3 regions of the Bradyrhizobium genosp. SA-4 str. CB756 genome follow, and region 1 is predicted to be linked to each of the others. Evidence: predicted binding sites of a transcription regulator. Region 1 holds the regulator's gene; each other region holds the start of a gene.

Region 1 (10,604 bases):
ATGAGGTCGCCGGACATGATGCCGGCCTTGGATGCCGGCGTGTCGTCGATCGGCGAGACGACCTTGACCAGGCCCTCCTCCATCGTGACCTCGATGCCGAGGCCGCCGAACTCGCCGGAGGTGGTCTCCTGCATCTCGGTCCAGGCCTTGTCGTTCATGTAGCGCGAATGCGGATCGAGCGATGTCACCATGCCCGTGATCGCACCTTCGATCAGCTTGGCATTGTCGGGCTTCTCGACATAGCTCGCCTTCACGCGCTCGAAGACCTCGCCGAACAGGTTGAGCTGGTTATACGCATCATCCGCGCTCGCTGCCGCCCGTGCCGCCCATACGCCGCCATGGGGGCTCGCTACCAGAAGGGTCAGACACGCTCCGGTGAGCGCGCCCAGGGGGAACAGCAGGGATTTCCGCATGGAGGGCCTTCTTAGCTGGCGGTTCTCTTTGGAGGTCTGGAAGCCGCCATGCAAATGGCGATCCAGCCCGCTTCTCACAACACCATTCAGGTTTCTTCATGGCCGGGCTGCCACGCTGGCGGGTGCATGGCAAAAATCCCTTCGCCAAAAAGCCTTGGCCCGAGACCTAAACTTTTGGCAACGTTCCGAAATCGTTTCAAGCAAAGCGGAATCGGTCGGATGGGCCACGCCTCGCAGGTATGCGATCTTAGGATGGTTTTGCAGGTCCGGACGGGCTAAGGCGATGAGACAAGGCTTCAAATTCTCGGGAGGATAACAATGAACGAAGCACCCCGCATCCGGCCGGAACGGAACGTCGAACTCGGCGCCAGCAACGAGCCGTTCCAAAATCTGCACGAATTCGTCCGGAAGGCGCGTGCCAACCTCAACCAGAATGCCTGGGACTACATCGTCGGCGCCGCCGAGACAGAGACCACGATGCGCCGCAACCGCATGGCGCTGGACGAGATCGCCTTCCGCCCGCGCGTGCTGCGTGACGTCCGCAAGGTCGACGGCTCGGTCGAGCAGTTTGGCCGCAGGATGCGCCTGCCGGTGGTGCTGGCCCCGGTCGGCGCGCTCGAGATTTTTGACCCCGATGGCGCCGCGAGCGTCGCGCGCGCGGCCGGCACCTTCGGTGCGGCGCATATGCTGAGCTCGGTGTCGGAGCCTGGTCTGGAGAAGACCGCCGAGGCTGCCCCCGATGCGCTGCGCCTCTACCAGCTCTATGTCCGCGGTGACGATGCCTTCGTCGCCGATGTCGTCGCCAGGAGCGAGAAGAACGCCTACGCCGCGTTCTGCCTGACCGTGGACACCGCCCATTACAGCCGTCGCGAACGTGACATCGCCAAGCGCTATGTTCGCGAGAGCCGCCTGCGCGCCACCGGGGGCGACTACCAGAAGGGCCTGGAGTGGCGGACCGTGAAGATGATCAAGGACAAGTTCAAGATACCCCTGATCCTCAAGGGCATCGCCACCGCCGAGGATGCGCTGATCGCGCTCGACCATGGCGTCGAGTGGATCTACGTCTCCAACCATGGCGGGCGCCAGCTCGATCACGGTCGTGGCGCCATGCATGTGCTCCCTGAGATCGTCGAGGCCGTGAAGGGCCGCGCCAAGATCATGGTCGACGGCGGCTTCTGCCGCGGCACCGACATCGTCAAGGCGGTCGCGGCGGGCGCCGACCTCGTCGGCATCGGCCGGCTGCAATGCTGGGCGCTGGCGGCGGCGGGCGAAGCCGGCGTCACGCGGATGCTGGAACTGCTGGAGGACGAGGTGCTGCGCTGCCTCGGCCTGTTGGGCGCCACATCCTTCGCCGAGGTCAGCAAGTCCTGCCTGCATCCGGCGACCGCGACCAATGCGCCGGGCGTGTTCAGCGCGTTCCCGCTGTTCGATCACGACCCCTACCGGTACTGAATGAAAGGATGCAGGTGACCTCGCTCTCTCCCGGCAGCGCCGATGCGCTTCTGTTCGATCTCGGGCGCGTGGTGCTCGACATCGATTTCTCCAAGGCGATCGACTGCTGGGCGGGACATGCCGGCTGCAAGCCCGAAGCCATCGTCGCGCGCTATGTGCGCGACGAGGCCTACCGGCTGCACGAGGTCGGCAAGATCAGCGACGAGGACTATTTCGCCTCGCTGCGCACCTCACTCGGGATCGGCATTTCCGACGCGCAGTTCCTGGAGGGCTGGAACGCGGTCTTCGCCGGCGAGATGCCAGACATTGCCGAGCTGTTGCCGCGCGCGGCGCGGCAAATGCCGCTCTACGCCTTCTCCAACACCAACCGGCCGCACGTGGACTATTTCTCGAAGGAATATGCCGACCTGCTCGGCCATTTCCGCGAGGTCTACCTGTCCTCCAGCATCGGCCTGCGCAAGCCGGACGCGGAGGCTTTCGACCATGTCGTGGCCGCCATCGGCGTGCCGGCCAACCGGATCGTATTCTTCGACGATCTTGCCGAGAACATCGAGGGAGCCCGCGCCCGCGGCTTGACCGCGGTGCATGTGACCTCGCCCACCGATGTCGGGAACGCCTTGAAGGCACTCGGGGTTTGACGTTGGGGGCCGGTTCGGCCCGTCGCTGGGGCGCGCCGGTGCTGGACCTAATTTGGCGCAAAATGAGGAACCCAATCACTTTGTGCAATTTTGTACGGAGTTCCCGGAACGAATACCGGCTTCCGGACTCATGAGTCCGTTGGGAATTCTACATCAGGCTTATCGTCGTGTTGGGCAAAACCTACCTCACCAAGCAGGCCTCGCTGCTGATGAAATACGCCAGAACCACCTCGGATTCTGAGCTCTCCGCCAAGCTGATCAGCAAGGCCGCCGACCTGAAATCGCAGGCCGATCCGCTGCCCGACAAGGATCAGAGTCCCAAAGCGCCGGACGTCAGTCCGGACGAGCAGCCGGGGAGTTGACCGATGCTGGCCGTGGCACTCGTCCTTCTCGTCCTCGCCATGGCCATCCTCGTCCCGGTCTGTCTCGCCTTCTGGATCATGCCGCGGCGGACTTGACGTCTATCCCTCACTGCAGAGCGGACAACGCAGGATGAATCATCCTGCGTGATCGCCTTTTTGCCTCTGCGCCTGCACTCGGCTAGAACTCTCGCCGCCGATTTGCCCGAACGGGGCGCAGCTGGAGTTTTCACCCGTGGCCCTGATGCCGGTTTCTGACGCGCTTGCCGCGGTGCTTGCCGGCGCAGAGCCGCTGCCTGAAGAAATGCTCGCCCTCGACCAGGCCTTCCAGCGCGTGCTTGCCCACGACGTCGCGGCGCGGCGCACCCAGCCGCCGCAGGCGATGTCGGCGATGGATGGCTATGCGGTGCGTGCGGCCGACGCCGCCAAGATCGATTCCCAGCTCACCGTGATCGGCGAGGTCGCGGCGGGGCGGCCGTTTGCAGGATCGGTCGGCGCCGGCGAAGCCGTGCGGATCTTCACCGGCGGCGTCGTTCCCGACGGCGCAGACGCGGTCGTGATCCAGGAGGACACGGTTGCGGACGGCAGGCGCATCACGATCAAGGAAGCGGCCGTGACGGGACGACACATCCGCCCCGCCGGTGTCGATTTCAGCGAGGGCGACGTGCTGCTGCGCAAGGGCATCCGGCTGACGGAGCGCGACCTCGCGCTCGCCGCCGGCATGAATCACCCGTTTCTACCCGTCCACCGCCGCCCGAAGGTCGCGATTCTCGCCACCGGCGACGAGCTGGTGATGCCGGGCACCACGCCTGGCCCCGGCCAGATCGTCTATTCCAACGGCTATGCCCTGCACGCGCTCGCCCGCAGCGAGGGCGCCGATACCGTCGATCTCGGTGTTGCCGCCGATACCCTGGACGCCACCACCGCGGGCATACGCCGCGCCCGCGCGAGCGGCGCCGACATCCTGATCACCACCGGCGGCGCCTCGGTCGGCGACCACGATCTGGTCCAGCAGGCGCTGAAGGCCGAGGGCACCGCGATGACGTTCTGGAAGATCGCGATGCGGCCCGGCAAGCCGATGATGCATGGAAGGTTGGCGGCGATGCGCGTGATCGGCCTGCCCGGCAATCCCGTGTCATCCTATGTGTGCGCCTTCCTGTTCATGGTGCCGCTGATTCGGGCGCTGTCGGGCCGCTCCGTGATTCACCATCGCCGCGAGCGCGCGGTGCTGGGCCGCGACGTCGGCGCCAACGACCAGCGCGAAGATTATCTGCGCGCACGCCTGGAGACGCGCGACGACGGCACGCTGATCGCCCTTCCCGTCAATCACCAGGATTCCTCGCTGCTTGCGAATCTCGCTGCGGCACAGGCACTTCTCGTGCGCGCGCCGTTCGCGCCGAAGGCCGAAGCCGGCACACCTTGCGAGGTGCTGCGCCTGCCGGTCTGAACGCGCTGGCCACACGCGTGACGCGAACTTTGTCGCGTTCACGGTAAATTAAGCAGTTGCGGAACATGTATCGAACATATAGTGTCCGTTCATGATTTGTTTCGAGCATGCAGCGGCTTATCGCTGAATTCAGCGTCTCGGAATCGAACGACATCAACCGGGGGATTTTGGTCGAGATGTTAACGCGCAAACAGTACGAGCTCCTGCGGTTCATCAGCGAGCGACTGAAGGAAAGCGGCGTACCGCCCTCCTTCGACGAGATGAAGGACGCGCTCGATCTGCGCTCGAAATCAGGCATCCATCGCCTGATCACCGCGCTCGAGGAGCGCGGCTTCATCCGCCGCCTGCCCAACCGCGCCCGCGCCATCGAGGTGATCAAGCTGCCCGAGCTGCAGGCGGCCGCCGGCAATCGCCGCGGCTTCACGCCGAGCGTCATCGAGGGCAATCTCGGCAAGGTCCGCACGACCTCCAGCCCGCCTGCGGACGAGGGCGAGCGTCCCGTCGCGGTGCCGGTGATGGGCCGGATCGCGGCCGGCACGCCGATCGAGGCGTTGCAGACCCGCAGCCACACCATCAGCGTCCCGCCCGATATGCTCGGCTCGGGCGAGCACTACGCGCTCGAAGTGCGCGGCGATTCCATGGTGGAAGCCGGCATCCTCGACGGCGACATGGCGCTGATCCAGCGCAACGAGAGCGCCGACACCGGCGACATCGTGGTGGCGCTGATCGACGACGAGGAAGCGACCTTGAAGCGCTTCCGCCGCCGCGGCGCCTCGATCGCGCTCGAGCCCGCCAATGCGGCCTATGAGGTGCGCATCCTTCCGCCGAACCGGGTCAAGATTCAGGGCAAGCTGATCGGGCTTTATCGGAAGTACTGATACCGCAAGTACTAGGCGCGCTGTCCGCGCGCTTCGATCGGCATCGCCGACTAGAGATCGGAGCGGATGATTGTCCGCTCGCGCTGGATAGTCTTTCTGGTTTCGCGCAGATTATCCGGCCCCTCCTCCGGCGCTACATCCTCGCCACGCCGCACGAAGCAGCACCGCTTCGGAAAGGCTTTCGGTTCGAGGAGATGCCATGCGCAAGATCATCCTGAGCACAGTAGCAGCGGCGCTGATCGCAGCATCAGCATCGCAAGCCGTTGCCGCACCATCGCACCGCCATGCCCGTAAGAACGTGGCCAAGGAGACGGCCAAGGAAACGGCAATGAGCGAGCAAGTCCGCAACGCGCGCAATGCGCTCACGCAACCATCGCAACCGGTCTGGCCATACTCCGGTTGGTCGGCGCCGGCTGGCCGCTGAGCTGGCCACTGATACGCCCACCGAATGCACGAAAGCAGGCTTTGTTCCCGGGGGATTCGGGAAAGATAATGTGATCGCACGCTGCGGCAGCGAGCCGCAGATTTGCCTATAACCGGGCAGACGCTATGATGCTTCCACTCTGATAGAGGCCTGCGCCTCGTAAGACAGAGGCGCGGGTTGCTATCTCCGCATGAGGAGCACCCACGATGTGTGACTACAGCCTGCATGCCGTCGCATCGCGCCCTGCCGAGGTCGGCGAGACGATCGTGACGACAACGTTCCGCGGCACCTCGACGCGCGGCTTTGCCTCCGCGGCCGATCCGACCGTCGCGGTCTGCCTGCTGCCGGGAACGGAGCTCGCCTTCGCCGACAACGTCCGCTACGACAATCGCTGGATCTGGACGCGCACCGTCAACTCGCGTGTCGGCAAGTTCGGCAAGATTGATCCGCACATTCCCGATCGCCATCATGACGCGATCGAATTCCCCGACGGCAAATACGTGCTGGTGACTCAGCTCGTCGAAGGCCAGCAGGCAACCGTGCTGCAACTGCCCGTGACCCAGCCGCTCGGCGAGCGCGAGCACAAGCCGCAGGTCAGTGCCGAGAACCGCCCGACGACGCCGCGTCTGCCGATCGGTTGAAGCAGATATCCCCGGCCGCCAGGTCGGAGCCCGGAATTGAGATCGCCATCGCCGGCCGCGGCCGGCGACGTGGTGTTGTTTGTGTCTCTCGATATCCCACCTTCCCGTCGCACGAAGTTTGCGCGGCGCTGCCTGAATTTTGAACGTCCGTTTCACAGGCAAATGGCCGATGCTGTTCCGGCTTGGGACGGCGGACGGACTCGATGAAAACCTTCATTCGTGTCGTTGAACTCTGGGTGCCCGACAGGACGCGCATGCGTCTGGAATTCGGCGGCGGCCTCTACGGCGAAGGGCTGTCCGCGTTCAGGGCTGTGAGCGAAGATCTGCACTTCGGATATGACGAGGGGCTCCCCGGCAAGGCCTGGGCGTCCGGCCACCCGGTGATCCTCACCAAATTCGCCAACTCCTATTTCAAACGGACCGACCAAGCCCTTGCAGCCGGTCTCACCTGCGGCGTCGCGGTGCCGGTCTTTGCAGGCGAATTCCTGCAAGCGGTGATGGTGCTGTTCTGCGGCGACGACGAGGCGCATGTCGGCGCCATCGAGCTCTGGCACAACGACGCCGATACGTCCCACGAGATGAGGCTCGTCGACGGCTACTATGGCACCGCCGACATGTTCGAGTTCAACTCCCGCCACACCAGGTTTCCGCGCGGCTTCGGCCTGCCCGGACGCACCTGGAAAGCGGGCCTGCCGCTGATCATCAAGGACCTGCACAACGCCAAGAGCTTTCTGCGCTGGGAGGACGCGGCCGAAGTCGGGATCAACCTCGGCGTCGGCATCCCCTACCGAGCCGGCACTGAGAAGACCTGGGTTCTGACATTCCTCTCCGCGCAGGCAACGCCGATTGCGCGGCGCTTCGAGATCTGGGTGCCGAACGAGATTCGTTCGGCGCTGGTCTTCCACGCCGGCGACTGTGGCGCGCAGACCGACCTCACCGCGCTCTATGCGAACAAATCCATCGCCAGGAGCGAGGGCAGCATCGGCGGCGCCTGGGCCACAGGCATGCCCGCGCTCAATGACGATCTCGCGCATGACGGCTCGATCTCCGGCTCCGAGGCCCAAACAGCCGGACTGAGCCGGATGGTGGCGCTACCGGTGATCGGAGGTGCGGGACTCGACGCCGTGCTGGCCTGGTACTTGTAGCCGATCTGCTCAGTCATCGGCCTGCAAGTCGGCCTCGGACGGCGTTGCGTCCCGGTTGCGGAGCGTCGCCGCCTGCGGCGCAAGGCTCGTCCCGAAATCAGCCTCGCTCGCGATCGCCGGCGACCATGGACGGTCCGTGCCCCTCGCCTTCACTGCCTGGACCGCGAAGCCGTCGCCGCGATGTGTCAGGGCGAGCGCTCCTTGTGCGGCAAGACGCTGCCGGTCGACCACCATCGCCGCGCAATCCGGCGGCGCGGGCCTTGCCGTCACCACCAGTGCAGCGCGACTGCAATCATCCGCCAGCGCGTCGATCCGAAGGGACAGCGCCACCAGCCGCCCGTCGGCGAGCGGCGTGACGCAGCCGGCCTCGTCGCATGACCCGCCGTCAGCCAATGCGGCACTGCCGGCCTCGCGCGCATCGGCGTCGGCGGCGAGCCACTCCTTGAGCAGAAAACCGTCCTTGCTGGCCCTGATCAGATGCAGGCGCCCGTCCCTGCCCCGCACCGCGACGCTCTGGCCGTCCCCGGCAATCAGAATGTCGGGCTGGCGCGCCGCGAGGCCCCAGAGGATCGCCGCCAGCAGCACCACGGCGCCGGACCAGCGCAGCGGCGTGCGCAACAAACCCATCACGATGACCCCGAGGCTCGCCGCGATCAGCGGGCCTATGCCGAAGGCCGGGATGCGGCCGACCGCGCCTGGCAAGCCCGCTACCCAGCGCGAGACCGCGATCATCCAGTCGATGCCGATCCCCATCAGCCACCAGAACACGCCGTCGAGCCCGAACGGTGCCGCAAGCAGGCCCAACAGCCCGGCCGGCATGACCAGCGCCGAGACCACCGGCATGGCGCCGAGATTGGCGAGCACGCCGAACGGCGTGACGCGGTGGAAGTGGAAGGCGGCGTAGGGCGTGGTCGCAAGCCCCGCGATCAGCGAGGCCAGGAACAGCATCGCGATCTCGCGCCCGCCCCACAGCGCGATCCGCGCGGTCGTGGAATGCTCGGGCGAGGCAAACAAATTGGGCATGCCGATCTGCACCAGCGCAACAAGTCCCAGCGTCGCGGCGAAGGACATTTGAAAACTCGGATGCACAAGCGCTTCCGGCGCGACCGCGAGCACGATCAGCGCTGCCACGGCCAGCGTACGGAACGTGATGGCGCGGCGGTCGACCATCACTGCGATCAGCACCACCGCCGTCATGAAGAACGATCTTTGCGTCGCGACTTCCGCGCCCGACAGCAGCAGATAGAACGCCGCCGCGACCAGTGCCGCGGCCGCCGACCATTTCTTGATGGCGAAGCCGGCCGCAAGCCGCGGAATCAAGGCCAGCAGCGCGCGCACGGCGAAGAACACGACGCCGGCGACGACCGCCATGTGGTAGCCGGAGATCGACAGCACATGCCCCAGCCCCGAGATGAACATGGCGTCATTGACGGGCGTCGAGATCGCATCGCGCCGACCGGTCAGCAGCGCCGTCGCGATGGCGCGATTGTCGCCCTCGAGCGTCGCGCGGATGCGCGCGTCGATCGCATCGCGCAGGCCCTGCATGAACGCGGCATAGCGCAGCCGCAGGCCACCGGTATCCGGTGGCACGGACGCCGTGATCGCTCCCATCACGAAGCCGGAGGCGCCGATGCCCTGGAAGAACATGTCGCGCGAGAAATCGTAGCTGCCGGGTCGCACCGGCGAGATCGGCGGCAACAACCGCGCCTTCAGCTGCACGAAGCTGCCGACCTCGGGCGCGGTCCCCTTGCGCACCGACAAGCGCACGCGCTCGAGTTTTACATCACTGCGCTGCGCCTCCATCGCGGTGACACGAAGGACAAAACGGTCGGTGCGCTCGCGGATGTCGCGGGTCTCGACGAAGCCCGACAGCGAGACCGAATAGAGCGGCTTTGCCAGCACCGTGTGCGCGATACGCGCCGTCTTCCAGGTCGCCACGGCCAGGCCGGCCGCGACCGTCGCGATCAGGAGCGCAGGCGCAAACCACCGGCTCCGCCGCAACAGGACCGCACCACAGATGAGCGCGACCGCGGTGGCGGCAACGACCCACAGCACCGGCTCATGATCGGCCGCGAAGTACAGCGCGATGCCGCCGCCGAACGCGACAGGCACCCACGGCAACAGCCGCCCGGCGCCGGCCTCCGCGCGCGCCCATTCGCCCAGCGTCTCGACGATCGCGGGCCAAAGGCCGGAGCCCGCCGGCGCAAAGCCGCCCGCCGAGGCGGTTCGGCCCGTCGGCCAAGTTCCCGCGATCCCTTGCGAGACACGCTGCGGCCGGCCCGGCTCCGCCATCCCCTAGCACCCTGCGATACGCGACGGGTGCCGAGGCTACCGGAACGTGCAGGCGGAATAGCGGTACGGATCGGGAACGAACGGAGGCCCGCCTACTTTTCCTCTTCCATGGTCACGGCGACATCCGCTTTCGCCGACAGGCGCACCTTGTTGCCTTCGACGTCGGCAACGAGGCCCTTGTCGATGAAGTGATGGTGCCCCTTGTGGCTGCCCTCGCCGCTGTCCTTCTTGGTCAGCTTGATGCGATTGCCCTCGACCCGGTCGACGGTGCCGATGTGGACGCCGTCGGCGCCGATGACTTCCATATGCTCTGCGATGTTCTGCATGGCGGATCCTTGGTTGGGAATCCATCTCAACGCAGCCGACGCGCGTTCGTTTCCATCGTCATTCCGGGACGCGCCCCTTGGCGCGAGCCCGGAATCCATAACCACGAGCCGGGGTTATGGATTCCGGGCCTGGCCCTTCGGGCCATCCCGGAATGACGGAGCCAATGGAATACGGTGCGCTAGATCAGCGGCAGCTGCGACGAGGCGTGGTGATTGACGATCTTCCACTCGCCGTCCTCGCGCATGATGACCCAGCTCATCTTGACGATGAGATCGTCCCGCTCGCCTGCGAGGTCGAACGTGATGGTGGCCGCCATGTTGATCAGGTCAGGGCCGGCCTGCGCCGCGTTCACCTCGGAAAAGGCCGCAGATGGCTTGCGCCAGCGCGGCAGGCCGTTGAAGTAATCGGCAACGCCGTCCCTGCCCCGATAGAGCTTTGGATTCGAGCCGAAGAAGAAGGCATTCTTCGCATAGAGCGACGACAGCGCGCCGGCGTCGAGCGTTGCGAAGCCGGCGCACCATTTCGCGATGATGGCGGAAACGATGGCGTCGGCTTCACTGCTCATCTCAGATCCTCAGCCTTTAGCGA
Region 2 (10,604 bases), 6.4 Mb from region 1:
TCTGGCGTGGGATTGGATGCGGGCTGGATGTCGAATTTCATGCTCATGTCCTTGCCTCCCGCTGCCGGTCGCGGCGCTGCTTCGTGCGCCCGCCTGCCCGCTTCCGGGCCCGGCTGGCTTGATTGGGTTACTGGCCGGACCGCCGCCAGCCATGTTACGGCCGGTTTCCGTGGCCAGCATGTCGCCGAGGACATGCTTTTGCGGAAGGCGGAAGTCCAGTATGTTTTGCCGAAATGCCGCTCGACAATCGCACGGTAGATCTGCTCCGGCCGTCGCCGCCTGTCCGGCTCACTCCGGCCGTTCTGCTTCGATGCCACCCGATACGAAACGATCTAAAGTTTCGTACGGGTCGATCGTTTTGTAACATTGAACCCAAGATACGTCAATATGCCTGACATAAATTTCGCGACTCCCTCTCAAGACGCCGCCGAGCCGCGGCCAGCCGTAGGCGACGGAGGCAATTTGCGCTGGGATATCATCGAGCTACTGTTCTTCGCCTATCGCGATTTCGTCGGCGATCCCGACCAGGAGCTGGAGGCGTTCGGCTTCGGCCGGGCCCATCACCGGGTCATGCATTTCGTTTATCGCTATCCCGGCCTGAAGGTTGCCGACCTGCTCGACGTCCTCAGGATCACGAAGCAATCGCTCGGCCGCGTGCTCAAGCAGCTGCTGGACGAGGGCTACATCGTGCAGAAGACCGGCGACAATGACCGCCGCCAGCGCCTGCTCTACGCGACGCCCAAGGGCGAGGCGCTGGTGCAGAAGCTCGCCGGGCTCCAGACCACGCGGATCACGAAAGCGCTCGCCGAGATGGCGCCGCAGGACGCCGAGACCGTCAAGCGTTTCCTGCGCGCGATGATCGACCGCGACGATCCGGACAAGGTGCTGGAGACGATCTTCGCTTCCGTCAATCAAGACAGCAAGGAGTGACCGTGCCGCTCGCTGCCACGCTCGCCCGACCGCCGGTGCAACCGGCCGACGACGCCCCGCATCTTTTGCTGGTCGATGACGACCGCCGCATCCGCGATCTGCTGTCGCGCTTCCTCGCGGCCGAAGGCTACCGCGTCTCGACCGCCGCCAGCGCCAGCGACGCGCGTTCAAAGCTGATGAGTCTGCATTTCGATCTGCTGATCCTCGACGTCATGATGCCCGGCGAAACCGGCTTCGATCTCGCCCGCTTCATCCGGACCTCGTCCTCGGTGCCGATCGTGATGCTGACCGCGCGGCACGAGGCGGAAGCCCGCATCGAAGGCTTGCAGATCGGCGCCGACGATTACGTGGCAAAACCGTTCGAGCCGCGCGAGCTGGCGCTGCGCATCAACAACATCCTCAAGCGCGCCGCCCCGCCGCCGCAAACCGCGGCGGTCGAGAAGATCGCATTCGGCCCCTATGTCTACCATCTCGAACGCGGCGAATTGCGCCAGGGCGAGGAGGTCATCCACCTCACCGACCGCGAGCGCGAGATGCTGCGGATCCTGTCGGAGACACCGGGCGAGACCGTGCCGCGCAGCGCGCTGACCGGCAATGGCAGCGTCAACGAACGCGCCGTCGACGTGCAGATCAACCGCCTCCGGCGCAAGATCGAGACCGATCCCGCCAATCCGCTGTTCCTCCAGGCGGTGCGGGGCATCGGCTACCGCCTGGTGGCCTCGCCATAAATCAGTGAAGCGCGAGCGATGAGCACGATCGATACCGGCCTGACGCTGCTCAAGAGCGCCGCCGGCCGCGTCTCGGCCGCCAATGGCTGGATGGGCAATGCGTTCAAGGGCTGGATGCCGACCGGCCTCTATGCCCGCGCGCTGCTGATCATGATCGTGCCGATGGTGATCCTGCAATCGGTCGTCGCCTTCGTGTTCATGGAGCGGCACTGGAACACGGTGACGCGCCGCCTGTCGGCCGCGGTGGTGCAGGACATCGCCGCGCTGATCGATGTCTACAAGGGCTATCCGCAGGACAAGGACCGCGACCAGATCCGCCGCATCGCGCAGCAGCGCCTCGGCCTCGTGGTCGACTTCCTGCCCGCCGGCGACATGCCGCCGCCGGGACCGAAACCGTTCTTCTCGCTGCTCGACCAGACGCTGTCAGTGCAGCTCGGCCGCCAGATCGGCCGCTCGTTCTGGATCGACACGGTCGGCCGCTCCAACCTGGTCGAGATCCGCATCCAGCTCGATGACGCCGTGATGCGCGTGTTCGCGCAGCGCAGTGCGGCGTATGCCTCGAACTCGGAGATCTTCCTGTTCTGGATGGTCGGCACATCCTCGATCCTCTTGATCGTCGCAGTGCTGTTCCTGCGCAACCAGATCAAGCCGATCCTGCGCCTTGCCGACGCTGCGGAAAGTTTCGGCAAGGGCCGCGAAGCCCCGAACTTCAGACCCAGGGGCGCGCGCGAGGTGCGGCGCGCGGCGGTCGCCTTCATCGAGATGAAGTCGCGCATCGAGCGCACCATGGAGCAGCGGACCGCGATGCTCGCCGGGGTCAGCCATGACCTGCGCACAATCCTGACCCGCTTCAAGCTCGAGCTGGCGCTGATCGGCGAGAATCCCGAGCTCGAGGGCATGCGGAAGGACGTCGACGAGATGTCAATGATGCTGGAGGATTACCTCGCATTTGCCCGCGGCGATTCCGGCGAACAGTCGCAGCCGACCGACATGGCGCAGGCGCTCGAAGAGCTGCGCAGCGACGCCGAGCGCCACGGCCACACCGCGACCGTGGCGTTCCACGGCCTGCCCGTGGTGACGGTGAAGCCGGCCTCGTTCAAGCGCTGCCTCGCCAACCTCGTCACCAACGCCGCGCGTTACGGCAAGGCGATCGCCATCAACGGCCAGCGCGATCACCGCTATCTCACCGTCACCGTCGACGACGACGGCCCGGGCATTCCCGTTCACTTGCGCGAAGAAGTGTTCAAGCCGTTCCTGCGGCTCGACAACGCCCGCAACCAGGACGAAGGCGGTACCGGCTTGGGGTTGGCGATCGCCCGCGACATCGCCCGCTCCCATGGCGGCGACATCACGCTCGGCGACAGCCCGATGGGGGGATTGAGAGCGAGCGTGAGGATCCCGGTGTAGCTGGCGCCGCGGAGACAGACCCCTCGCCCGTCTCGCCGCTTCGCGGCGAGCCACCCTCTCCCACAAGGGGAGAGGGGAAGGACGACAGCCCTATTTCGGCAGCAGCGCCTTCAGCTTATCGACGTCGCGCACGTTCATCTTGAAGCCGCCGGGCATCACGATGTCGCCGGGCTTCTGGTCCGGCTTGCAGGCGCCCAGCCACTTCGCCTCTAACGTCATGGAGGTATCGCGGCCCGCGGCACCGGCAGCGCCGCCTTGCGCGTGCGAGGAGGTCTTCACAGTGTAGGCCGAGTTGAAATCGCCAGTGATCTCGGCATGCGAGGTCGTGCTGATGCCGGCGACGTTGCACTCGGAATCGCTGACATAGCCGGTCGCGGTCTTCTTGATGTCCTGCTTGGAACAGATCTGCTTGGCCATCGGGGAGACGTTGTTGCTCATCTCCTTGTCGACGGTCTCGTCGGTGCAGTGCTGCATGGTCATCTCAGGCATTGCCGAGCCGCTCCTGACCATCTTCATTTCCCAGAGACCGGCCTTGCGCACCGGCAGGTCGTCGGCGCTGGCTGCGCCCGCCGACAGGACGAGGCAAAGGCTTGAGCCGAGCAAAGCGAGTTTGCGCGTCATGTTGGAGGCTCCCGGCTTTGAGAGAGGCGGCGCTAGGCCGACGCCTCAGTACAGCGTGCGGATCGGCCGTTCGGCGGCGCCATAGGGCACCCAGCGGCAGGAGAACGAGATGTAGCCGCCCTCATAGGCCTGGACCGCGAGGAATTTCACGACCTTGCCGTAGCGCGCGCAGTGATCGACCGCGACCTGACGGGCATCGACCTGCGTCGCCATCGAATAAGCGATGATGCCGCCGGTGTCGTTCCCCTTGAACGGCGGGACCGGAAGGAGGTCAGCACGCGCCGACTGGCTCGCCAAAATACCCAGGGCGAGAAGGCCCGCGGCCGCAATGATTCGCATTCCCGTTACTCCAATTGGTTGGCGCCAGTTTACGGCGCCGGGATGGAAGTGAAAAGAACCCAAGCCCTGCCGGGCGCGCCCTTACGGTCAACTCCTTGCCAAGTGTTGCCGCGCTGCACTTGACCCCGCCCGGCCTTCGCGGCACCGTCCCACCTTCGCAAGACCAGCTGTCCGGATTGCCCATGCGCGCCCTCTCCCTGAAATCGCTCCGCTTCGCCGCCGTGTTCGGCCTCATGTTCGGAGCGCTGTCGCTCGGCGAGGCCAAGGCCGCCAATCCGCTCGAGCTGAACTTCTGGCTGAGCGGGCCGCGCTATGACGGCGCCGTCGCCGATTGCGACAGGGCGCTGCCGACGATCGCCAGCCAGTTCTGGGAGAAGGAAAGCTCGTTCTGGAATTCTCCGTTGAAGATCACGGGCTTCGCCGCCGTTCACGAGGTCGCCTTCCGGCCCTGGCAGTCCGACAACATTCCGCGCCGCTACTGCACCGGCGATGCCATGCTCAACGACGGCAAGGTGCGCAAGGTGCATTTCTCGATCGTCGAGGACGGCGGCTTTGCCGGCTACGGCAATGGTGTCGAATGGTGCGTGGTCGGGCTCGACCGCAACTGGGCCTACAATCCGGCCTGCCGCGCCGCCAGACAGTAATTCGAGAAGCCTGATTCGGCCCGATCAAGCGGCCGAACGTGGCTCGCATCAATTTTGTTCTTGAAATGTTCTTATCGCCTGCTAGGCTGACTGCACAGTCTAGTTGAGGGGCGTCGCCATGTTTCATTCCAGATTGCATTCGTTCTCCCGCCTGATGATCTCGCTGACCCTGGCTGCCGGGCTGGTCATGCTGGCCGGCGGCGCCAAGGCCCAGGACAAGCGGCAGAACGCGCCCGGCGAATTCGATTTCTATGTGCTATCGCTGTCATGGTCGCCCTCGTTCTGCGAGGAGGCGGCGGAGCGTGGCGGCCGCTCCCAGATCCAGTGCAGCGGACGACCCTACGCCTTCGTGGTGCACGGCCTGTGGCCGCAATATGAGAGCGGTTTCCCCGAATATTGCCAGCGGCCGGCGCCGCGGCTGAACCGCAACATCGTCTCCTCGATGCTCGATCTGATGCCGGCGCCGGGCCTGATCTTCAACGAGTGGGACAAGCACGGCACCTGCTCGGGCCTCGAAGGCCGCAGCTATTTCGAGACGATCCGCAAGGCGCGCGCCGCGATCAAGATTCCGGCCGAGTATCTCGACTTGTCGCAGGCCAAGACCGTGGCGCCGGCGGAGGTCGAGGAGGCCTTCATCAGGGCCAATCCAGGCCTGAGCAATGCCGCCGTCTCGGTCACCTGCAACCGGACGCGGCTATCCGAAGTGCGCATCTGTCTCAGCAAGGATCTGCAATTCCGCGCCTGCGAGGAAACCGACCGCCGCGCCTGCCGCCGCGACCAGGTGACGATGCCGCCGATCAGGGGCGGTTGAGGCACAACGCTCTCGTCGTCATTCCGGGATGGTGCGTTAGCACCAGACCCGGAATCTCGAGATTCTCGGGTGCGCAATTGCGCACCATAGTTCGGCGCTAGCGCACCGCCCCGGAATGACGGCAGTTACTTTCATCGCGCGATGTCGTAACTCTGCGCCATGAACTACCGCCACGCCTTCCACGCCGGCAACTTCGCCGATGTCATCAAGCACATCGTGCTCGCGCGCATTCTCACCTACCTGCAGGACAAGCCGGGGGCGTTCCGCGTCATCGACACCCATGCCGGCGCCGGTCTCTACGATCTCGAAAGCGACGAGGCGCGGCGCAGCGGCGAGTGGCTGACCGGCATCGCGCGGCTGATGCAGGCGCGTCTGTCGAACGAGACCGCGGCGCTGACGAAACCCTATCTCGACATCGTCCGCGCCTTCAATCCGAAGGGCGAGCTCAAGGCTTATCCGGGCTCGCCGCTGATCGCGCGCGGCCTGCTGCGGCCGCAGGACCGGCTCGTTGCCTGCGAGCTCGAGCCGAAGGCGCGCAAGGCACTGATCGACGTGCTGCGCCGCGACGAACAGGCGCGCGTGGTCGATCTCGACGGCTGGGTTGCGCTGCCGGCCTTCGTGCCGCCGAAGGAGCGCCGCGGCCTCGTGCTGATCGATCCGCCGTTCGAGGCCAAAGATGAGTTCGAAAAGCTCGGCGAAGCCTTCGCAGCCGCCTTCGCGAAATGGCCGACCGGTATCTATGTAATCTGGTATCCGGCCAAGAATCGGCGCGCCACCGACACGCTGGCGCAATCGGTGGCGCGGCTCGCAGCCGCAGCAAAGCCTCCGGGAAAACGTCTGCGTCTCGAATTCAGTGTCGCGCCGCAGCTTGATGGCGCAGCGCTCACATCCACGGGACTCCTGATTGTCAATCCCCCCTACACGCTGCAAGGCGAGCTCAAGACCATCCTGCCCGAGCTGGAAATGCCGCTCGGCCAGGGCGGCGCTGCCAGATTCCGATTAGAGGTACCTCGATCGTAACACTCCGGCATTCTTGGGAAAAAGATGCAGGAGCGGTAGTCAATCTGCGACGAACCGTATTATGCTGTTTGCGTGACTGGCTTTACGTTCCGCTTCCGCGAATGGTTGCGGCGGAGTGAAGGCCTAAGAAAGATCCGACCGGACTGCACGGTCCGCTCAAGGATGGCCAGCTCCCGGGCTTCGTAAGGCCCGGTCATGTCGTGACGTGAGTCTGCGTCGCGACGGAGGAGCAATGAGGGGGAGTTTCCCGATGGCCATGACGGGAACGGTTAAGTTCTTCAACGGCGAGCGCGGCTACGGATTCATCAAGCCGGACGACGGCGGTCGCGATGTCTTCGTTCACATCACCGCTGTTGAGCGGGCGGGATTGAAGGACCTTGCCGAAGGACAGCGTATTACTTTCGAAGTCGAACCGGACAAGAAGGGGAAGGGACCGAAGGCGGTTAACTTGGTCATCCTCTCCTAGCGCGCCTGACTAAAAAAAATCCCGGCCGCGCGCGGCCGGGAGGTGGTGTCCGGTATTTTCTTCTTCAGCTATCAGAAGTGATAGTTCACGCCTGCGCGCACAACGCTGGCGCTATAGCCGTTGGACACGCCTGTAATTGCGAACTGGCTCGTCGACAGATTGATGTAGAGATATTCGAGCTTCGCGCTCCAGTTCGGCGCAAGGCCGACTTCGGCGCCTGCGCCGATGGTCCAGCCGGCGCTGGTGTGCGACTCGGTCCAGCCGAAAGTCTGCGCGCGCAGCTCGCCGAAGGCGAGGCCGGCGGTGCCGTAGAACAGCACGTTGCTGAACGCATAGCCGCCGCGCCCGCGCAGCGTGCCGAACCACGGATTGGAGAACTTCCACGGCGCGAACGTGTCGTCGGCGCCGGCTGCCTGGATGTCGCCCTCGACGCCGAACACCCACGGGCCGTTCTGGAAATTGTAGCCGGCCTGCACGCCGCCGACGAAGCCGGACGGCTTTGCCGGATTGTTGTCGACCGAGCCCCACTCATAGCCGATGTTGCCGCCGAGATAGGGACCGGCCCAGCTATACGCGTTGAGGGGCTGATTGACGGTGTAAGGCGCACCCTGCCCGTAATTGAGATCGGCGGCCTCTGCCGAAGCTGTCCAGCCGGCTGCAACCAACGCGGCTGCGCCCACAACGAACCACTTCATCGGTACTCTCCAACACAACTGCCGTCCCCCGCGATGCCCGCGCCGCCGCGCGAGACCACCGCATGGTTACGGAACCACGACTTTTTCGCGTAAGATTTATCGAGAGTTTTAAGTAAAAGGCCTGTTAAGCCGGGTTACCGCGCTGTTAACAGGCTTAAGCAAGCGTTACCGGGAACTGCGCCGCCAGCCTGTGCGTGCGGCATGGCCGGAACTTCAAATCGGCACCCCCAGCGCCTAAATTCGCTCCATGGTTCACGATTCCCCCGACAGTCCGGACGAGCGCGCGCGCAAACCGGCCCGCCTTGCCGACGCCCCGCCGGAGAGCCTGACGCCGCCGGACCTCGATCCCGCCACCACCGGCGGCGAGGACGAGGACGACGCGCTGCTGCCTGACATCCTCGAAGAGAGCGGCGCGGTCGGCGAAGGCCCGCTGGCGACCGGCCATGAGGCGATCGAGCGCGCGGTCCGGCTCGCCCCGACCTCGCCCGGCGTCTACCGCATGCTCAATGCCAATGCCGACGTGCTCTATGTCGGCAAGGCCAAGAACGTCAAAAAGCGCCTGTCGAACTATGCGCGCCAGAGCGCGCCGCAGCCGGCGCGCATCCTGCGCATGATCGCGGCCACGGTGACCGTGGAGATCGTCTCGACCAACACCGAGACCGAGGCGCTGCTGCTGGAAGCCAATCTCATCAAGCAGCTGCGGCCGCGCTTCAACGTGCAGCTGCGCGACGACAAATCGTTTCCCTATATCCTGATCACCGGCGACCATTGGGCGCCGCAGATCCTCAAGCATCGCGGCGCGCAGACCCGGCCCGGGCGCTATTTCGGCCCGTTCGCCTCCGCCGGCGCCGTCAACCGCACCATCACCGCGCTTCAGCGCGCGTTCCTGATCCGCTCCTGCACGGACTCCTTCTTCGAGAGCCGCACAAGGCCCTGCCTGCTGTACCAGATCCGCCGCTGCGCCGGTCCCTGCACCCGCGAGATCGACTTCGGCGGCTATACGACGCTGGTGCGCGAAGCGACCGACTTCCTCTCCGGCAAGAGCCATGCGGTGAAGCAGGAGCTTGCCGGCGAGATGGAGAAGGCCTCCGGCGAGCTCGAATTCGAGCGCGCCGCGCTCTACCGCGACCGCCTCGCTGCGCTGTCGGCGATCCAGTCGCAGCAGGGCATCAATCCGCGCACCGTGGAGGAAGCCGACGTGTTCGCCATCCACCAGGAGGGCGGCTTCTCCTGCGTCGAGGTGTTCTTCTTCCGCACCGGCCAGAACTGGGGCAACCGCGCCTATTTCCCGCGCGCGGAGAAGACCTTCACGCCCGAGGAAGTGCTGGGCTCCTTCCTCGCCCAGTTCTACGACGACAAGCCGCCGCCGAAGAACATCCTGCTCTCGCACGAAATCGAGGAGAGCGAGCTGCTCGCCAACGCGCTGTCGATCAAGGCCGGCCACAAGATCGAGGTCACCGCGCCCAAGCGCGGCGAGAAGAAGGAGCTGGTCGCCCACGCGCTGACCAATGCGCGCGAGGCGCTCGGCCGCAAGCTCGCGGACACCGCGACGCAAAGCCGCCTGCTCGACGCGATGGCCACCACGCTCAGCCTGCCGCATGCGCCCAAGCGCATCGAGGTCTACGACAACAGCCACATCCAGGGCACCAACGCGGTCGGCGCCATGATCGTCGCGGGTCCCGACGGCTTCGTGAAGAACCAGTACCGCAAGTTCAACATCAAGTCGGAAGGGCTCACGCCGGGCGACGACTACGCCATGATGCGCGAGGTGCTGGAGCGCCGCTTCAAGCGCCTGATCAATCCGCCCGAGGACGCCTCCGGCAAGGCGAAAGACGACGACTTCCCGCAATGGCCCGATCTCGTCATCATCGACGGCGGCCGCGGCCAGCTCAACGCCGTCCGGGAGATCTTTGCCAATCTCGGCCTGACCCAGGTGTCGCTGATGTCGGTCGCCAAGGGGCCGGACCGGGATGCCGGCCGCGAGACCCTGTTCATGCCGGAGCGCGAGGCGATCAAGCTGGAGCCGCGCGATCCCGTGCTCTATTTCATCCAGCGGCTGCGGGACGAGGCCCACCGCTTCGTCATCGGCTCACACCGCAAGCTGCGCAAGAAGGACATCCGCGAGGCCGGTTTGCAGGAGATTCCGGGCATCGGCCCGTCGCGCAAACGCGCCTTGCTGCACCATTTCGGAACCCTGAAGGAGATCGAACGGGCCTCGATCGCCGATCTCGGCAAGGTTCCGGGGGTCAGCGCCGAGAGCGCCCGCCGGATTTTCGAGTATTTCCATCCCCAGCCGGGATGAACTAAAGGGGACAGGGTCATATGGTCGTCGCATCCCGTACCCCAAGTGGGAGGAGCAGTTGACCTCAGGGCATCAGCGGTATTGGTAGGACGGATGAACATCGCCACGACACGAGGGACGACCAGCCGCGCGATGTCCCTCCCGAACATCCTGACCTATGGCCGGATCGCCGCGATCCCGGTCGTGGTCGGATGCATCTATGCGCAGTCGATCATGGACTATCCGCTGTGGCTGCGCTGGGTCGCGGTCGCCATCTTCATCGGCGCCGCGGTGACGGACTATCTCGACGGCTATTACGCGCGGATCTGGAATCAGCAATCGGCGTTCGGCCGGATGCTCGACCCGATCGCCGACAAGCTGCTGGTCGCCTCTTGCCTGCTGATGCTGGCCGCCGACGGCATCATCCATGGCTGGTCGCTGTGGGCCGCCATCGTGATCCTGTGCCGCGAGATCCTGGTCTCGGGCCTGCGCGAATATCTCGCCGCGCTCCGCGTCAGCGTGCCCGTGACCAAGCTCGCCAAATGGAAGACCACCGTTCAGCTCGTCGCCATCGGCTTCCTGCTCGCAGGTCCCGCCGGCGATGAGGTCGTCCCCGTGGTCTCGCTGATCGGCCTCGTCCTGCTCTGGGCCTCGGCGCTGCT
Region 3 (10,604 bases), 130 kb from region 1:
TGCCGATCCGGCTCGCCTGGTTCGCGATCTGCCTGCCCGCGCTGGTGCTGAACTATTTCGGCCAGGCCGCGCTGCTGATCACCGATCCCAGCATGATCGAGAATCCGTTCTTCCAGCTCTGCCCCGATGCCCTGCATTATCCGCTGGTCGCGTTCTCCGCGGTCGCCACCGTGATCGCGTCGCAGGCGATCATCTCCGGCGTGTTCTCGCTGACCCAGCAGTCGATCCAGCTCGGCTTTTTGCCGCGCATGCAGATCCGCCACACCACGAGCCATGCGATCGGCCAGATCTACGTGCCGCTGGTGAACTGGCTGCTGGCGGCGGCAACGCTCGGCGCGGTCTTGAGCTTCGGCACCTCGGACGCGCTCGCCGGCGCCTACGGCATCGCGGTGTCGCTGCTGATGGCGATCACGACGCTGCTCGCCGCCCTGGTTGCGATCCAGTGGGGCTATTCGCCCTGGCTGGTCGTGGTCGTGAACGGCTTCTTCTTCGTGATCGACGTGATCTTCTTCTCCGCCAATTCGATCAAGCTGTTCGAGGGCGGCTGGTTTCCGCTGCTGCTCGCAGCCCTCGTCGCCTTCCTGATGCTGACCTGGCGCAGCGGCGTGAAGCTGGTCGAGGCCGCGCGCGGCCGCCTGCGCCAGCCCGAGGAGGATTTGATCGAGACGGCGGTGAACAAGTGCAGCGCGCGGCTGCCGGGCACGGCCGTGTTCCTGGCCTCGGCAGCGAAAGGCGTGCCGCTGGCGCTGACGCAGTTCGTCAAGCACAACCACGTCCTGCACGAGCGCATCGTGCTCGTCACCGTCCTGATCGAGGAATCCCCGCACATCGCCGAAGCGGACCGCGCCGAGGTGAGCGAGATCATCTCCGGCATCACCCGCGTGATCCTGCATTACGGCTTCATGCAGAACCCGACGATCTACGAGGGACTGACGCTCGCCTGCCGCCAGGGCAAGCTGCCCGGTATCGACCTCTCCGACATCACCTATTATGTCGGCCGCGAGACCATCATCCCGCGCGAGGACGTTCCCGGCATGTGGGTCTGGCGCGAAGGCCTGTTCGCCTTCCTTCAGCGCAACGCCGAACGCTCAGCCGCGTTCTTCGGCGTGCCGACCAAACAGGTCGTGGAGTTCGGAACGGAGCTGGAGATTTAGCGCAGCCCGGATGAGCGAAGCGTAATCCGGGATACGGGCGCGACACTGTCGGTGTCGTCCCCGCGAACGCGAGGACCCATAACCACAGGAAGTGTTTGGCGAAGACTCGCGGTCGCAAATCTCGCGCGACAACTTTTCCCTGTGGCTATGGGTCCCGGATCTGCGCGCGCCTAAGGGCGCGCTTGTCCGGGACGACAGTGGAGTGTGGGGGGCGCGCGCTACGCCCCGTTGCCGTTCTCGCCGTTGCCGCTCTCGGCCTCTTCCGTGATGTGCTCGACCGAGACCACGTGCTCGTCCTCGGCGGTATCGAACACGATGACGCCCTGGGTCGAGCGGCCGGCGATGCGGATGCCTTCGACCGGGCAGCGGATCAGCTGGCCCTTGTCGGTGACCAGCATGATCTGGTCCGCATCCTCCACGGGGAAGGACGCAACCAGGTTGCCGTTGCGGTTGTTGACGCTCATGGCGACGATGCCTTTGCCGCCGCGCCCCGTCGTGCGGTACTCGTAGGACGAGGTCCGCTTGCCATAGCCGTTGACGGAGACGGTCAGCACGACCTGCTCCTGCGCCGACATCTCGACATAACGCTCCTGGGCGAGCTGGAAGCTGCCGGAGGTCTCCTCGGCCTCCGTATCCGCGGCCCCCTCTTCGGCCGCGGTTTCACCGGCGACCGCGCGGCGCATCTTCAGGTAAGCCGAACGCTCGTCGGATGTGGTCTCGACATGGCGCAGGATCGCCAGCGAGATCACCTTGTCGCCCTCGCCGAGCGCAATGCCGCGCACGCCCATCGAGGTGCGGCCGGTGAACACGCGCACGTCGGGGACCGGGAAGCGGATGCACTGCCCGCCCGCAGCGGTCAGCAGCACGTCGTCGCGCTCAGTGCAGATCTGGACGTCGACGATCGCCTCGCCGTCGTCGAGCTTCATGGCGATGATGCCGGAGCGGCGGACGTCGACGAAGTCGGACAGCTTGTTGCGCCGGACATTGCCGCCGGTCGTCGCGAACATCACATCCAACTGGGCCCAGGTGGACTCATCCTCGGGCAGCGGCATGATGGTGGTGATGCGCTCGCCCTGCTCCAGCGGCAGGATGTTGATCAGCGCCTTGCCGCGCGCGTTCGGCGCAGCCATCGGCAGGCGCCAGACCTTCTCCTTGTAGACCTGGCCGCGCGACGAGAAGAACAGCACCGGAGTATGAGTCGATGCGACAAAGAGCCGGCTGACGAAGTCCTCGTCGCGGGTCTGCATGCCGGCGCGGCCCTTGCCGCCGCGGCGCTGCGCCCGGTAGGCCGACAGCGGCACGCGCTTGACGTAGCCGGCGTGCGAGACGGTGACGACCATGTCCTCGCGCTGGATCAGGTCCTCGTCCTCGACCTCGCCTTCCTGCTCCATGATCACGGTGCGGCGCGGGGTGGCGAACTCGGCCTTCACCTCGGCAAGCTCGGTCTTGATGATGTCGAGGATGCGCGCTCGGGAGCGCAGGATATCGAGATAGTCGCCGATCTCGCCGGCGAGCTTTGCCAGCTCTTCGCCGATCTCGTCGCGGCCGAGTGCGGTGAGGCGCGCCAGCCGCAGCTCGAGGATCGCCCTCGCCTGCTCCAGCGACAGACGGATGGTGCCGTCCTCGTTGATGCGATGGCGGGGATCGTCGATCAGCGTGATGATGTCCTCGACGTCGCGCGCAGGCCAGTCGCGCGTCATCAGGGTCTCGCGTGCGGCAGCCGGCGTCGGCGAATGCCGGATCACGCGGATGATCTCGTCGATATTGGCGACCGCGATCGCAAGGCCGACCTGCTCATGCGCGCGCTCGCGCGCCTTGCGCAGCTTGTACTTGGTGCGGCGGGTGACGACCTGCTCGCGGAAGCCGACGAAGATCGTCAGCATGTCCTTCAGGTTCATCGTCTGCGGACGGCCAGAGTCGAGCGCGACGGCATTGACGCCGAAAGAGGTCTGCAGCGGCGTGAACTTGTAGAGCTGGTTCAGCACCACGTCGGGCACGGCGTCGCGCTTGAGCTCGACGACGACGCGGTAGCCGTCGCGATCGGACTCGTCGCGCAGATCGGAGATACCCTCGATCTTCTTTTCCTTGTAGAGCTCGGCGATGCGCTCGACCATCGTCGCCTTGTTCACCTGATACGGAATCTCGGTGATGACGATCGCCTCGCGCTCTTTCCGGACCGTCTCGAACGTGACCTTGCCGCGCATCACGATCGAGCCGCGGCCGAGATGATAGGCGCTGCGGATGCCCTGGCGGCCCAGGATGATGCCGCCGGTCGGGAAATCCGGGCCCGGAATGATGTTGTTGAGCTCGTCGATGGTCAGCGAGGGGTTTTCGATCAGCGCGACACAGGCGTCGATGACCTCGCCGAGATTGTGCGGCGGGATGTTGGTGGCCATGCCGACCGCGATGCCGCCGGCGCCGTTGACCAGCAGGTTCGGGAACCGCGCCGGCAGGACCACCGGCTCCCGCTCGGAGCCGTCATAGTTGTCCTGGAAATCGACCGTGTCGTCGTCGATGTCCTCAAGCAGCTTCAGCGCGATCTTGGTCAGGCGGGATTCGGTGTAGCGCATCGCCGCCGGCGGATCGCCGTCGACCGAGCCGAAATTGCCCTGTCCGTCGATCAGGGGCGCGCGCATCGAGAAGTCCTGCGCCATGCGCACCAACGCGTCGTAGATCGCCTGGTCGCCATGGGGGTGGTACTTACCCATGACCTCACCGACGGCACCGGCGGACTTCTTGTGTTTCTTGTCCGGGGTGTCGCCGCGATTGTTCATCGCGTAGAGGATGCGGCGATGCACCGGCTTCAACCCGTCGCGCGCATCGGGCAGCGCACGCGACACGATCACGCTCATGGCGTAATCGAGGTAGGACTTCTTCATCTCCTCGTAGATCGAGACGGGGCGAATGTCCGAGGGTTGCGCCGGCTGGTCGCCGGGCTTGTTGTCGTCGTCAGCCAAGGGGAAATCCGGTGAGGTTTTATCTGGGAATCATATAGCGCATCGCCCCCCCGATAACCACCCTTGCAGGGCCAAGGGAAGCGCTTTTTCCGACTGTTTTTCCAGAGACTTACGCACTCCGCGCCGGTGCTGGAACAAGGCTCGAAATCGGCCGGCGCAAACCGCGCCTTAAGCCCCGAAAATCACCCGGTGCATGATCCGCCCGGGCACCAGCGTGAACAGCCCCGCCACCACCAGCGCACCGGCGAAAATGAAGATCATCATCCGCCGGTGATCGGCGACGCGATGGGTGTGCGCCCGCCACACCGCGAGCGGCAGCACGACGAGCGTGAAGATCGACAACAGATGGATCGGGCTGAACGGCCCGACCAGACGGATCTGGTGGATCCAGAACGACGAGGCGGCCACCGCGACCATCAGGAGGACCCAGATCCAGCCGATGGTCCGGTGCGGCAGCGTGCCCTTGGGCGCGGCGAACTGGACGAGGCCGAGCACGAAGGCGGCCATTGCGGCAAAGGCATGCAGCGGGATCGCTGGGGCGGCCTCAAGCAGCGGCGCGAGGTTCATGCGACGCGTCCTCCGATCGGCGGGAGAGCCATGTAAACAGGATTAACATTAAGTTAATACCATTCACATCATCGCCGGTCAAAGGCTTGAAGTAGCACTTGAGGCAGGCCCGGAAAAACCGAGCCTTGCCCGCCAATTGGTAAGGGATCCTGTCGCTTTACGCGAGCGGGCGCCGCTCGTGGAGAGACGCTCGCGAGCCTCAGAACGGGATGTCGTCGTCCATGTCGCTGTTGCGGCCACCGCCGCCAGCGGCCACGGGACGGCGCGGCGCGCTGCTGACGGGGCCCGAGGAGCCGAAATCGCCGCCCGGCTCGTCGCCGAAGCTGCCGCCTCCTCCGCCGCCGCCGCGGCCGTCGAGCATCGTCAGGGTCGAGTTGAAGCCCTGCAGCACGACCTCGGTGGAGTACTTCTCAGCGCCGCTCTGGTCGGTCCATTTGCGGGTCTGGAGCGCGCCCTCGATGTAAACCTTGGCGCCCTTCTTCAGGTACTGCTCGGCGACCTTGCAAAGACCTTCGTTGAAAATCACGACGCGGTGCCACTCGGTCTTTTCCTTGCGCTCGCCGCTGTTCTTGTCGCGCCAGGTCTCCGAGGTGGCGATGCTCAAATTCGCGATCGGCCGCCCGTCCTGGGTGCGGCGGATTTCAGGATCCTTGCCGAGATTTCCAACCAGAATGACCTTGTTGACGCTTCCCGCCATCGCCGCTCTCCACTCCAAATGCCACTGAATTCCGGAACGGCGCGCCCGCGCTGCCGCCTTGTTGAGCCGACCTATACGCTTACGAGCGCCGATCGGCCCGCCACACCCTCGGTTATCCCCACATATAGCATGGGCCCGAAATTTGTTCCAGATTTGTTCCTGTGAAAGAGAATGCAACCCAAGCGTGCATACCGGAACCCAGCGCCACTGTGCACGCCACAATGAATTGGAACCCGACCGCACGGAAAAACGCTTAACATTCATTAGGTTACTCGCAGACAATTGCCCAGCGACTGTTGCATTCCAGCGACGGATTCTGCCTGCCGGTTGAGCTAAAGTTACGTTGGAATTGTTCATATGGGCGTCGCGCCTGATTGACCGCTTTGGGGACCTCTGGAGCGGACGACACTGGGGAGACTGCAATGAAGAAAATTCTGTTTGGCACAATCGGTATCGTTGCGTTGGGTCTGTCTGCACCTGCGAGTGCAGCGGATCTTGCGGCGCGTCCCTACACCAAGGCGCCGCCGCCGATGGTTGCCACTATCTATGACTGGAGTGGCTTTTACATCGGCATCAACGGTGGCTGGGGTACGAGCCGCAATTGCTGGGACTTCGTGACGCCTGTCGTCGGCACGCTGATCACAGACGGTTGCCATGACGCATCGGGCGGCACGGTCGGTGGTCAGATCGGCTATCGTTGGCAGTCCGCCAACTGGGTGTTTGGCGTGGAAGGCCAAGGCAACTGGGCTGACTTCAGCGGAAACAACGTCAGCCCGACCGCCCCGGCTCAGCAGGACCGTACGCGGATCGATGCCTTCGGCCTGATTACTGGCCAGGTCGGCTATGCCTGGAATAATGTTTTGTTCTACGTAAAGGGCGGTGGCGCGGTCGTGGGCGACAAATACGACCTCATCGTCGGGCCAGGTTTCGTGGGTGCGGGCACTACCTTCGGTTCGGCCCGGGAAACCCGCTGGGGCGGAACGGTCGGCGCGGGTCTCGAATTTGGCTTCGCCCCAAACTGGTCGGTTGGCGTCGAGTATGATCACATCTTCCTCGGCCATCGTAACGTCGATTTCACCTTCGGCGGCGCGTTCGTTCAGACCGAACGCATCGGCCAGGACGTCGATATGGGCCTCGTTCGCGTGAACTATCGCTGGGGCGGCCCGGCCATCGCGAGATACTGATATCCATCTGATATCATTTGGAGATCAAAGGCCGGCCTCGCGCCGGCCTTTTTGCTGGATGCGAGCGGCGCGACAATGTGTCAGCAATTGTGACGTTTTGCGGCTGTCGTGGCTTTTGAGAGACACAACTTGCGGCTTTGGTGGTGTAAGCACGCCGTCAGTTGGACCACAGCGTCCGATGCCCTTCTGCGCGCGGAAGGCAACAACAGAAACTGGGACTGGGATTTTGATTGAGATGAAGAAGGTTTTGTTGGCTTCGGCCTGTTTGTTCGCTCTGGCTGCCCCCGCGTCGGCGGCTGATCTCGCGGCTCGCCCGTACACGAAGGCTCCGGTGGCTGTGGCCTCGGTCTACAACTGGAGCGGCTTCTACCTCGGTATCGTCGGCGGCGGCGCCTGGGAAAACGCTTCGGGTGACCCGAAGATGAAGGGTGGCTTCGTCGGCGGCACCGCCGGCTACAACTGGCAGACCGGCAATGTCGTGTTCGGCATCGAGGCCGACGGCGCTTGGGCTGACGTCAGCGCGACGGCGACCGGCGCGACCGTCGTCCCGGGCTTCGGCGTCGTGACCGCGACCGCCACCTCGAAGACCGACGCCATGGGCACGGTGCGTGGCCGCATCGGCTGGGCCGTCAACAACGTCCTGTTCTACGGTACGGGCGGCTACGCCTGGATCGACAACAAGATCACCCTCTCCGCGCTCGGCGTGAGCGCGTCGGACAGCAAGTGGCACTCCGGCTGGACCGTCGGTGCGGGCGTCGAAGCGTTCATCGCGCCGCAGTGGTCGATCAAGGGCGAGTACCTGTATCGCAGCCTCGCTGGCGAGACCTACTTCGCCGGCGCCCTGCCCACCGGCACGCTCAACTTCCACACCGTGCAGGTCGGCGTGAACTATCACTTCGGCGGCCCGATCGTCGCCAAGTACTGATCTCAAGAAGTACTGAGCTTCGTCTCACGACCGACGTCACATCGTCACGAAAGGCCGGCCTCGCGCCGGCCTTTTTGTTTTCGCGCGACCTCGCGCCCAACCGTCATGGAATCGAGAGTGCGGTGTGCATTGCGCCGCTGATTGGCTCCGATGCGTTGGGGAATTGACATGAAGACGTTGGTGCTGGCCTCGGTCAGCTTGCTCGCGCTCGGCGCGCTCGCACCGGCCGGTGCTGCCGATCTGCCGCTGTACAAGGCGCCGGTGGCGCCCGTGCTCGCCTATGACTGGATCGGCGCCTATGTCGGCATCAATGGCGGCGGCGGCCTTGCGCACGCCTGCTGGAGCGTCGTCGCTGTCGCCGGCGTTCCCATCGACCCGGCCGTCGGCGAGGGCTGTCACAATGCGAGTGGCGGCACAGTGGGTGCTCAACTCGGATATCGCTGGCAGAAGGCGCGCTGGGTGCTCGGCGTGGAAGCCCAGGGCAACTGGGCCGACTTCAAGGGCAGCAATGTCAGCTTCGTGCTGGCGCCGCTCAACAACCGGACCACGATCAACAGCTTTGGCCTGTTCACCGGCCAGCTCGGCTACACCGTGAACAGCCTGCTGTTCTACGGCAAGGCGGGCGCAGCCGTCGCGCACGACAGATACGACGAATTCATTCCGGGCGTTGGCGTCGTGTCCAATACCCTGAGCCAGACCCGCTGGGGCTATAGCGCCGGCTTTGGCGTGGAATACGCCTTCGCGGAGAATTGGTCCGTCGGCGGCGAGTACGACCATCTGTTCCTCGGGCATCACGGCGGCGACCTCGCCAGCGCGATCCTCGTCCCACCCGTGCGTACCGAACGGATCGGCCAGGACATCGATATCGGACTGATCCGCGTCAACTATCGCTGGGGCGGCCCCGTCGTCGCCAAATACTGATCCGCCAAAGACCAATCCCCAAGGGACTCCTCCAGGTCCTGCTTGAATGCGGATTGCCCCCAAGATCCGCATCTAAACGCGAACAAAGGGCCGGCCACGTGCCGGCCCTTTGCCTGTTCCGCGCCCTGCTCCTGCCAGATGCCGCCAGTGCGCCAACAATCCGTTGACGATTCGCAACTGCCTCTGGAAATCCGTCGCCGTTCTTCCTACGTTCGCTGCCATACCCATCGGCGCCGATCCCGGTTCCGGGCGAAGCGTGCCTTTTCGTTGGCGCGATCGCGCGCTTTTGGGATTCCTTGAGGGCAACTCGGATGGATGAAGTGATCAAGGCGAAGCGCCAACAGCAGAACGCGGGCTCGAGCCTGCGCGCAATTACGATCCGTGGTGCGCGCGAGCACAACCTCAAGAACATCGACGTCGAGATTCCCCGCGACAAGCTCGTGGTCTTCACCGGGCTCTCCGGCTCCGGCAAATCCTCGCTCGCCTTCGACACCATCTATGCCGAGGGCCAGCGCCGCTACGTCGAGTCGCTCTCGGCCTATGCCCGCCAGTTCCTTGAGATGATGCAGAAGCCTGACGTCGACCAGATCGACGGCCTGTCGCCGGCGATCTCGATCGAGCAGAAGACGACCTCGAAGAATCCGCGCTCGACCGTCGGTACCGTGACCGAGATCTACGACTACATGCGCCTGCTCTGGGCCCGCGTCGGCGTGCCCTATTCGCCGGCCACGGGCCTGCCGATCGAAAGCCAGACCGTCTCGCAGATGGTCGACCGCGTGCTGGCCCTGCCGGAAGGCACCCGCCTCTATCTGCTCGCCCCGGTCGTGCGCGGCCGCAAGGGCGAGTATCGGAAAGAGCTCGCCGAATGGCTCAAGAAGGGCTTTCAGCGCGTCAAGATCGACGGCACCTTTTACGAGCTGGCCGAAGCGCCCAGCCTCGACAAGAAATTCCCGCACGACATCGACGTCGTGGTCGACCGCATCGTGGTCCGTGCCGACATCGGCCAGCGCCTCGCTGAGAGCTTTGAGACCGCGCTGAAGCTGGCCGAAGGCCTTGCCGTCGTCGAGTTCGCCGATGCGCCCGCGGCCGCGCCTGCCGAGGAAAAGAAGAAGACCGCAAAGATCCACGACAAGAGCGGCCCCGAGCGCATCCTGTTCTCGGAAAAGTTCGCCTGCCCTGTCTCCGGCTTCACCATCCCCGAGATCGAGCCGCGCCTGTTCTCGTTCAACAACCCCTATGGCGCGTGTCCTGCCTGCGGCGGCCTCGGTGTCGAGCAACATGTCGACGAGGACCTCGTCATCCCCGACAGGGAGCTCGCCATCGGCAAGGGCGCGATCGCGCCCTGGGCCAAATCGTCGTCGCCCTATTACACGCAGACGCTGACGGCGCTCGGCAAGCACTACAAGTTCACGCTGACCACCAAATGGAAGGATCTGCCCAAGAAGACGCAGACCGCGATCCTCCATGGGTCGGGCGAGGACGAGATCAAGTTCTCCTACGAGGACGGCGTCCGATCCTACGACACCAAGAAGCCGTTCGAGGGCGTCATCACCAACATCAACCGCCGCTACCGGGAAACCGAGAGCGAATGGGCGCGCGAGGAGCTCGCGAAATACTTCCACGACGTGCCCTGCGGCGCCTGCAACGGTTTCCGGCTCAAGCCCGAGGCGCTCTGCGTCAAGGTCGGGGCTAAGCATATCGGCGAGATCTCGGAGCTGTCGGTCAGGAAGGCCGGCGAATGGTTCGAGACCGTGCCGGCGGCGCTGAACGCGCAGCAGAACGAGATCGCCGGCCGCATCCTGAAGGAGATCCGCGAGCGCCTGACCTTCCTGCTCGACGTCGGCCTCAACTATCTTACCCTGTCCCGCTCCTCCGGCACGCTGTCCGGCGGCGAGAGCCAGCGCATTCGCCTGGCCTCACAGATCGGCTCGGGCCTGACGGGCGTGCTCTACGTGCTCGACGAGCCCTCGATCGGCCTGCACCAGCGCGACAATGCGCGCCTGCTCGACACGCTGAAGAGGCTTCGCGACCTCGGCAACACCGTGGTCGTAGTCGAGCATGACGAGGACGCCATCCGCCTCGCCGACTACGTCCTCGACATCGGCCCCGGCGCCGGCATGCATGGCGGCAACATCGTCGCCGAAGGCACGCCCGCCGAGATCATGCGCAACCCGAAATCGCTGACCGGCAAGTACCTGA

Evidence for each region. Region 1 encodes LexA, which represses DNA repair genes until DNA is damaged. Its sites were predicted from a motif close to TGTTCNNNNTGTGTTCNG; they were not measured.
Region 2: BRAGE_RS0144555 (ribonuclease T2 family protein) is a predicted target of LexA. The motif match lies at 4,725-4,742, and genes of this name have one in related genera.
Region 3: BRAGE_RS0114430 (single-stranded DNA-binding protein) is a predicted target of LexA. The motif match lies at 5,519-5,536, and genes of this name have one in related genera.

What each region holds. Positions count from the first base shown of each region.
Region 1 is NZ_KI421499.1:2,793,522-2,804,125, reverse strand. It holds gene BRAGE_RS0113815 (S41 family peptidase) at 1-413, opposite strand, end outside; gene BRAGE_RS0113810 (alpha-hydroxy acid oxidase) at 732-1,865, shown strand; gene BRAGE_RS0113805 (HAD family hydrolase) at 1,874-2,503, shown strand; gene BRAGE_RS0113800 (hypothetical protein) at 2,671-2,865, shown strand; gene BRAGE_RS0113790 (molybdopterin molybdotransferase MoeA) at 3,098-4,309, shown strand; gene lexA (transcriptional repressor LexA) at 4,486-5,187, shown strand; gene BRAGE_RS0113780 (hypothetical protein) at 5,387-5,611, shown strand; gene BRAGE_RS0113775 (hypothetical protein) at 5,818-6,252, shown strand; gene BRAGE_RS0113770 (GAF domain-containing protein) at 6,456-7,397, shown strand; gene BRAGE_RS0113765 (ComEC/Rec2 family competence protein) at 7,407-9,689, opposite strand; gene BRAGE_RS0113760 (DUF2171 domain-containing protein) at 9,782-10,015, opposite strand; gene BRAGE_RS0113755 (nuclear transport factor 2 family protein) at 10,195-10,581, opposite strand; gene BRAGE_RS0113750 (glutamine--tRNA ligase/YqeY domain fusion protein) at 10,591-10,604, opposite strand, start outside.
Region 2 is NZ_KI421499.1:9,223,475-9,234,078, reverse strand. It holds gene BRAGE_RS0144590 (branched-chain amino acid aminotransferase) at 1-47, opposite strand, end outside; gene BRAGE_RS0144585 (MarR family winged helix-turn-helix transcriptional regulator) at 388-930, shown strand; gene BRAGE_RS0144580 (response regulator) at 927-1,658, shown strand; gene BRAGE_RS0144575 (ATP-binding protein) at 1,677-3,065, shown strand; gene BRAGE_RS0144570 (DUF3617 domain-containing protein) at 3,156-3,686, opposite strand; gene BRAGE_RS0144565 (hypothetical protein) at 3,732-4,025, opposite strand; gene BRAGE_RS0144560 (hypothetical protein) at 4,208-4,669, shown strand; gene BRAGE_RS0144555 (ribonuclease T2 family protein) at 4,788-5,480, shown strand; gene BRAGE_RS0144550 (23S rRNA (adenine(2030)-N(6))-methyltransferase RlmJ) at 5,640-6,500, shown strand; gene BRAGE_RS0144545 (cold-shock protein) at 6,751-6,966, shown strand; gene BRAGE_RS0144540 (outer membrane protein) at 7,038-7,661, opposite strand; gene uvrC (excinuclease ABC subunit UvrC) at 7,909-9,963, shown strand; gene pgsA (CDP-diacylglycerol--glycerol-3-phosphate 3-phosphatidyltransferase) at 10,057-10,604, shown strand, end outside.
Region 3 is NZ_KI421499.1:2,926,990-2,937,593, reverse strand. It holds gene BRAGE_RS0114445 (potassium transporter Kup) at 1-1,154, shown strand, start outside; gene gyrA (DNA gyrase subunit A) at 1,373-4,111, opposite strand; gene BRAGE_RS0114435 (DUF2306 domain-containing protein) at 4,280-4,678, opposite strand; gene BRAGE_RS0114430 (single-stranded DNA-binding protein) at 4,878-5,375, opposite strand; gene BRAGE_RS0114425 (outer membrane protein) at 5,798-6,559, shown strand; gene BRAGE_RS0114420 (outer membrane protein) at 6,795-7,484, shown strand; gene BRAGE_RS0114415 (outer membrane protein) at 7,653-8,405, shown strand; gene uvrA (excinuclease ABC subunit UvrA) at 8,717-10,604, shown strand, end outside.